3 regions of the Aromatoleum petrolei genome follow, and region 1 is predicted to be linked to each of the others. Evidence: riboswitches for the same ligand, from Rfam matches in the RefSeq annotation. Region 1 holds a riboswitch; each other region holds the start of a gene.
What was found. Region 1 has a riboswitch for cobalamin ahead of cobM (precorrin-4 C(11)-methyltransferase). Riboswitches for the same ligand answer to the same signal wherever they lie in the genome.
Positions count from the first base shown of each region.

Region 2: linked by a shared signal. The riboswitch ahead of bluB (5,6-dimethylbenzimidazole synthase) and the one ahead of cobM (precorrin-4 C(11)-methyltransferase) in region 1 are both predicted to bind cobalamin.
Region 3: linked by a shared signal. The riboswitch ahead of cbpA (modified peptide precursor CbpA) and the one ahead of cobM (precorrin-4 C(11)-methyltransferase) in region 1 are both predicted to bind cobalamin.

Region 1 covers NZ_CP059560.1:2,200,397-2,202,592, reverse strand. Annotated here, with positions in the region: gene ToN1_RS10075 (sirohydrochlorin chelatase) at 1-297, opposite strand, end outside; gene cobM (precorrin-4 C(11)-methyltransferase) at 297-1,103, opposite strand; cobalamin riboswitch at 1,248-1,469, opposite strand; gene rquA (rhodoquinone biosynthesis methyltransferase RquA) at 1,684-2,196, shown strand, end outside.
Region 2 covers NZ_CP059560.1:3,752,020-3,754,215, reverse strand. Annotated here, with positions in the region: gene pyk (pyruvate kinase) at 1-1,129, shown strand, start outside; cobalamin riboswitch at 1,168-1,372, shown strand; gene bluB (5,6-dimethylbenzimidazole synthase) at 1,418-2,173, shown strand.
Region 3 covers NZ_CP059560.1:5,302,280-5,304,475, forward strand. Annotated here, with positions in the region: gene cbpB (peptide-modifying radical SAM enzyme CbpB) at 1-987, opposite strand, end outside; gene cbpA (modified peptide precursor CbpA) at 984-1,160, opposite strand; cobalamin riboswitch at 1,217-1,406, opposite strand; gene ToN1_RS24200 (sigma-54-dependent transcriptional regulator) at 1,501-2,196, opposite strand, start outside.

The DNA.
Region 1 (2,196 bases):
GCAGTCGAAGGCCACGCCCGGATGGCGTCCGCGCGCCGCCTCGATCGCCGCCGGGATCTCCATCTTCACGTGGCCCGCCGCGTTGAGGATGAAGGGGATCACGATCACGCGCTTCGCCCCGCGGGCGGCGCGGTCGAGCCCGGTGTCGAGCAGCACGTCGGCGTACTCGATGAAGCAGGCCTCGATGCGCCACTCCGGGCGGCGCGCGCGCCATTCGGCGGCAAAGCGTTCGATCTCGTCGTTGCCCGCGCGATTGCGCGAGCCGTGGCCCACCAGCAGGATCGTGGTGTCTTGCATCATGCGTTCTCCGTGACGTTGGCCCGGCGGAAGCGGTGACTGAAGGCCGGGTCGTAGAGTTTCGAACGGGCGATCTCCGGCCAGTCGCGTGCGCCCAGGGCGGGGCTGGCGATGATCATGGCCTGCGAGGCGATTCTTTCTGCCTGGCACTTCTTCTTGATGTCGGCGAGCGTGCCGCGCACGATCTTCTCCTCGCCCGGCCAGCTCGCCTTCTGCACGACGAGGATGGGCGCGTCCTCCGGCCAGCCGGCGCGGCGTAGCGCGTCCTGCACCTCGTGCAGCAGCGTGATCGACAGGAAGATGCACAACGTCGTGCGGTGCGCCGCGAGCGCATCGAGCTCCTCGCCCGCCGGCATCGGCGTGCGGCCGGCGACGCGGGTGAGGATCACGGTCTGCGTGACTTCCGGCAGCGTCAGCGTTTCGCCGGCGGCGGCAGCGGAGGCGAGCGCCGAGGACACGCCCGGCACGACCTTCCACCGCACCCCCGCCGCATCGAGCAGCCGCGTCATCTCGATCAACGCTCCGTACAGGCCAGGATCTCCGGTCTGCAGCCGCACGACGGTCTCGCTGCGGGATGCCGCGTCGATCAGCCATGCGCTCATCTCCTCGAGCGTCATGTCCTTCGAGTCGCGGATCGTGCAGCCTTTGGGGGCGTGGAGTGTCGCCGCCTGATCGACGAGCGAGCCGGCGAACAGGATGCCGCCCGCCTGTTCGAGCAGGCGGCGGCCCTTCACGGTGATCAGGTCCGGATCACCCGGACCGGCGCCGACGAACCACACGGTTCCCGGCTGGGACTTGGAATGCATACGGCTCCCCGCGAGTGCATTGAACACGCACCGGGGAAGCGGAAACGAAACTTGAGGCTGGGTCGATGAGACGGCGCGAACGGGCAGAAGCCCGCAGCGGACGCGATCGGATTCCAGTCGGCAAGCCCACACCCCGGGGCACAAACCTTCCAAATCGATCGGGCCGGTCTTCTGGCTCGCCTTCCACCGGATTCCGCCGCCTTCCCGAGCGCAAGGCTCAGTGGCATGTGGCGGATCCGTCAGGCTTACAGCAGCGGGGGCTGCGCCGGACTGGTCGGGGGAGCATGTCCCCGGACGTCACCGGACTTCCCGTTTCACCCCGGCGCGCGGTCGCACGCAGGGGAACCCGGATCGAATTCAGCGCGGAGCATAGGCGATATTCATCCCGCGATGCAAGTGCTGCGACCTCGGGCAGCGACCTCGGACGGAAGCCGCCGCGGCAAGCGCCAGCCAGCCCCGCCTGCCCATGCCGGGGAGTCCGCATCCCCGTGAATACTGCCGGAGTATGCACTCGGCGTTCCCCGCTTCAGCGGATCCGGTTATGCTGGCGGGCATGACACAGATTTCTGCCGATCCCGCCATGATGCAGCCTGCGACAAACGCCTGTGCCGTGCCGTCCTACCTGTCGCGCACCTATCACTGGGCCTATCTGAGCCATCGCACCCTGCCCTGGCTGGACAAGGAATGGGTCGTTTCCGCCATCCTGTGGGGCAACGCCCGGCGCCTGATGCGCGCAGCGGTCGAGGAGTTCGCTCCGGGTCAGCGCCTGTTGCAGGCCGCGTGTGTCTACGGACCGTTCTCGCGCCTGCTCGCCGAGCGTGTCGGCGACACGGGCGCACTCGAAGTCATCGACGTCGCGCCGATCCAGGTTGCGAATGCCCGCCGCAAGCTCGACGGACTCACGCACGCCGAGGTGCGCCAGGGCGACCTGGCGCGGCCCGATTGCCTCGCACCCGAGTCACACGAGGCGGTGTGCTGCTTCTTCCTGCTGCATGAAGTCCCGCCGGTCGAGCGGGCGTGCATCGTGCACAACCTCCTCGGGGCGGTCGAGCCGGGCGGCAAGATCGTGTTCGTCGATTACCATCGCACCCGG
Region 2 (2,196 bases), 1.6 Mb from region 1:
CGACTACAAGAACCTGCCCAGGGACGTGAAGACGGGCGACGTCCTGCTGCTCGACGACGGACGCATCAAGCTGGTGGTCAATCGCGTCATCGGTGCCGAGATTCACACCACGGTGAGGGTCGGCGGCGAACTGTCCAACAACAAGGGCATCAACCGCCAGGGCGGTGGCCTCACCGCACCCGCGCTGACCGCGAAGGACATGGACGACATCAAGACCGCCGCCCTGATCGGCGTGGACTTCGTGGCCGTTTCCTTCCCCAAGAGCGCCGCCGACATGTACATGGCGCAGCAACTCCTGCGCGCCGCCGGCAGCGAAGCCCTGCTGATCGCAAAGATCGAGCGCACCGAGGCGGTCGCCAACCTCGACGAGATCCTCGACGCCTCCGACGGCATCATGGTCGCCCGTGGCGACCTCGCGGTCGAGGTGGGCGACGCGGCGGTCCCGGCGCTGCAGAAGAAGATGATCCGCGCCGCACGCGACCGCAACAAGCTGACCATCACCGCCACGCAGATGATGGAATCGATGATCGGCAGCCCCGTGCCGACGCGCGCGGAAGTGTCGGACGTCGCCAATGCGGTGCTGGACGGCACCGACGCCGTGATGCTGTCGGCGGAAACCGCGTCGGGCAAGTATCCGGTCGATGTCGTCGAGGCAATGAGCCGCGTGTGCCTCGAGGCAGAGAAGTCCGCCGAGGTCACGCTCGACCGTGAGGTGCTCGACCGCGTGTTCACGCGTATCGACCAGTCGATCGCGATGGCGGCGATCTGGACCGCCTGGCACCTGAAGGTCAAGGCGATCGCCTCGCTCACGCAGACCGGCTCGACCGCACTGTGGATGAGCCGCCTAAACAGCGGCGTGCCGATCTACGCGTTGACGCCCGAACTGCCCGCGCGCAACCAGATGACGCTGTACCGAGAGGTGTTCCCGCTGCTGATGTCGCAGACGCACCAGGATCGCGACCTGCTGCTGTGGGAAGCCGAACAGATCCTGCTCGACCAGGGGGTCGTCGAGCACGGCGACCTGATCGTGCTGACGATCGGTGAACCGATCGGCGCCTCCGGCGGCACGAACACGCTGAAGATCGTGCGCGTCGGCGAGCACCCCGCCCCGCACCTGAACGAACAATGAGCGTGCAGCGCTCGCGCCGCGACTGCTAGACTGATAGGTTTTCGATGACGCCTCCCGGTGCCCGCGATCCGCGGGAGAATCGGGAATGCGGTGAAGCGGTGCTGCCTGCAGCGCCGCGATTCCGCGACGTGCCCAACGCTGTGAGGGGGACCGCCGCCGCACGATGCCACTGACCCGCGGGTCGGGAAGGCGCGGCGCGGGACGAACCCGAGTCAGAAGACCGGCCGGGAGGCAGAACAGCGGCGGACTGGTCCGTTCGCCGCCCACTGCGCTTCAGAAGGGGAATCGATGAAGACCGCCACGCCCGGCCACCAGGCCCACCACCAGTTCGACGACGCCGAGCGCGCCGCCGTGTATCGCAACATCCTCGCGCGGCGCGACGTGCGCGGACAGTTCCTGCCCGAGCCGGTCGCCGACGACATGCTTGCCCGCATCCTCACCGCCGCACACTTCGCCCCGTCGGTCGGCTTCATGCAGCCGTGGAGCTTCGTCCTTGTCCGCGACCAGGCCGTGAAGCAGCGCGTGCACGACGCCTTCACGCTTGCCAACGCCGAGGCGGCGCAGATGTTCGAGGGCCAGCAGCGCGAAGTGTATTCCGGCCTGCGCCTGCAGGGCATCCTCGAAGCGCCGATCAACCTCTGCATCACCTGCGACCGCGACCGCGCCGGCCCCGTCGTGATCGGCCGCACGCACATCAAGGCGATGGATATCTACAGCTCGGTGTGCGCAGTGCAGAACCTGTGGCTCGCCGCCCGCGCAGAAGGACTGGGCGTCGGCTGGGTGAGCATCTTCCGTCAGTCGGCGATCCGCGAGATCCTGTCGCTGCCCGAGCGCGTCATGCCGGTCGCCTACCTGTGCATCGGCCACGTCAGTCACTTTTTCGATCAGCCTGAACTGCAGACGGCCGGCTGGCGTCAGCGCCTGCCGCTCGACGAGCTGGTGCATTTCGACGGCTGGGGCGGCGAGCACGCGGACGCCGAGTCGCTGCGCGAAGAGCTGCGCGCAGCCCAGGCGCTCGCGGCCCGGGGGCTGCCACCGCTCTGACGTGGCGGCGCGGCGGCGGGTAG
Region 3 (2,196 bases), 2.3 Mb from region 1:
GCCGCAGGGCGAAATGTCGCACATCAGCCGTCGCGCCGTCGGCGCCAGGATGCCGATCAGGATATTGGCGAAATTGGCCACCACCAGCTTGCGCCCCGTCTCGCGATACAACTCATGGCTGCGGTCGAGCGCGGCAAAGAACGCCTTGGCCATCTCCCCGTCCGCCGGCTTCACCCCCCGCGCCCCGGGCAGCGTGCAGCGCAAGGTGTTGAGCATGCAGGTCGGCACCTCGTTCGCATGGAACAGCTCGACCATCGACGTCAGATAAGGCAGGTTCTCGGTGGTGCAGGTCGTGATGACGCTCCACGAGCCATACCCCTTCAACTTCGCCATCGCGGCCAGCACCTTCTCGTGCACGCTCTTGCCGCCCCAGGTGCGGCGGGTGGCATCGGTAATGTCTGCCACCGGGCCGTCCAGGGAAAGGCCGATGCTCACATTGCGACGGGTCAGGAATTCGACCGCGGCATCGTCGAGCAGGGTGCCGTTGGTCTGTACCCCGAAGGCGAAATCGTCGGCGAATTCGCTGATGGCAGCGAACACGGCAGCCTGGTTCATCAGCGGCTCGGCGCCGTGGAAGATCGCGCGCGGCTTCCTGCCCTCGGGCATGACCGAGCGGAAATACTCCCGCAGCCGCCCCAGGGATGCGACCAGGGTTTCGACCGGCATGTGCTGCCCCGACTTGCGCTGGCTGCCCGGGAGATAGCAATAAGTGCAATTGAGATTGCAGCGCTCGGTCGGATTGAGATAGACGCCGGAAGGCTTCAATTCGAAGCGCAGCGCATGCAGTTCCCGCCCGAAGGCTTCCGCCTGTCCACGATAGGCCTCCAGCAACGGACCATCGGCCAGCGACTCGGCCAGGCGGCTCTTGTCCACCAAAGCCCAGAAGGCGGTCTGGGGGTCGGTCACCGCCGCATAGACTGCGTGGCCGATGTCCACCGGGATCAAGGCGGGGCCCGCCAGGGCCCGGCTCGGGAGGGCGGCCGTCACTTGGCGGCCTTCCTGTCCATCAGCACATAGTGCGACAGGCCGATGCCCTCCGGGTTGCAGCTCTTGCGGACGGCGATGGTCGGAGCGGCGTTCTGCGCCGGGGCTGCCTGTTGGCTTTGGGCTTGCGTTTGAACATTTTGGGTCATGATCCATTCCTCGAGATAGAAAAACAAAAAGGGCTCCGGCTCACGGCACGCTTTGAGCATGCAGTCAGCCGGAGCCCTTGCCTTGGCTCCAGATCGGTTCGACACGTCTTCTGGCTACCGGATCAGCCGGATCGCTGCGCCTTCCCGCCGGGGTTGTCCCCGTCAGTGGCTGGTTTCTTCAACCTGGCAGCGGCCGTCCCCGGATACAGCGGCGGGCCCGCCACGGATTCGCACCGTGTTCCGTTTCGTCGAACCGAAAGGAAGCCGAATTTTTGCCTAGTCGGGCTGCACCGGTCAACAGTCTTCGCGGATGCGATCGAAAGCCCCGATACGCACTGGCCGCGACGGCGGGCCTATTCCATCGAGATCAAGCCTGCCCGATGCCGTAGCGCTTGAGGCGCGCGGCGATCGCCGTGTGCGAGGTGCCCAGGCGTTTCGCGAGCCTGCGCGTCGAGGGAAACTCCAGGTACAGGCGCTGCAACAGCCTGCGCTCGAAATCGGCGACGGCCGACTCGAGCGTGTCCACGCCGATTTCAACGGGCATGTCCGGCGTGCGATCGGACTGCGCGAGCTCCAGGTCGTCGGCGGTGATGATGCTACGTTCCGCCATGGTCACGGCGCGGAAGATGACGTTCTGCAATTGCCGGATGTTGCCCGCCCACGCGTTGGCGAGGAGCGCCGCACAGGCGTCCTGCGCGAGTCGCATCGAAGGGCGACCGGCCTGGGCGCAGGCGCGGGCGAGAAAGAGTTGCGCGAGGGGCAGGATGTCGCCCGGGCGTTCGCGTAGCGCCGGCATGTGGAGGTTCAGGACGTTGAGACGGAAGAGCAGGTCCTGGCGGAAGTGGCCTGCGGCGACCATGTCTTCGAGCGGCCGATGGGTCGCGCTGATGACGCGCACGTCCACTTTCAGCTCGCGGTCGCCGCCCACGCGGCGGAAGCTGCCGTCGTTGAGGAAGCGCAGCAGCTTGGCCTGCAGGTAGGACGACATCTCGCCCACCTCGTCGAGAAACACGGTGCCGCCGTCGGCCAGTTCGAGCAGGCCGGGCTTGCCGCCGCGCAGGGC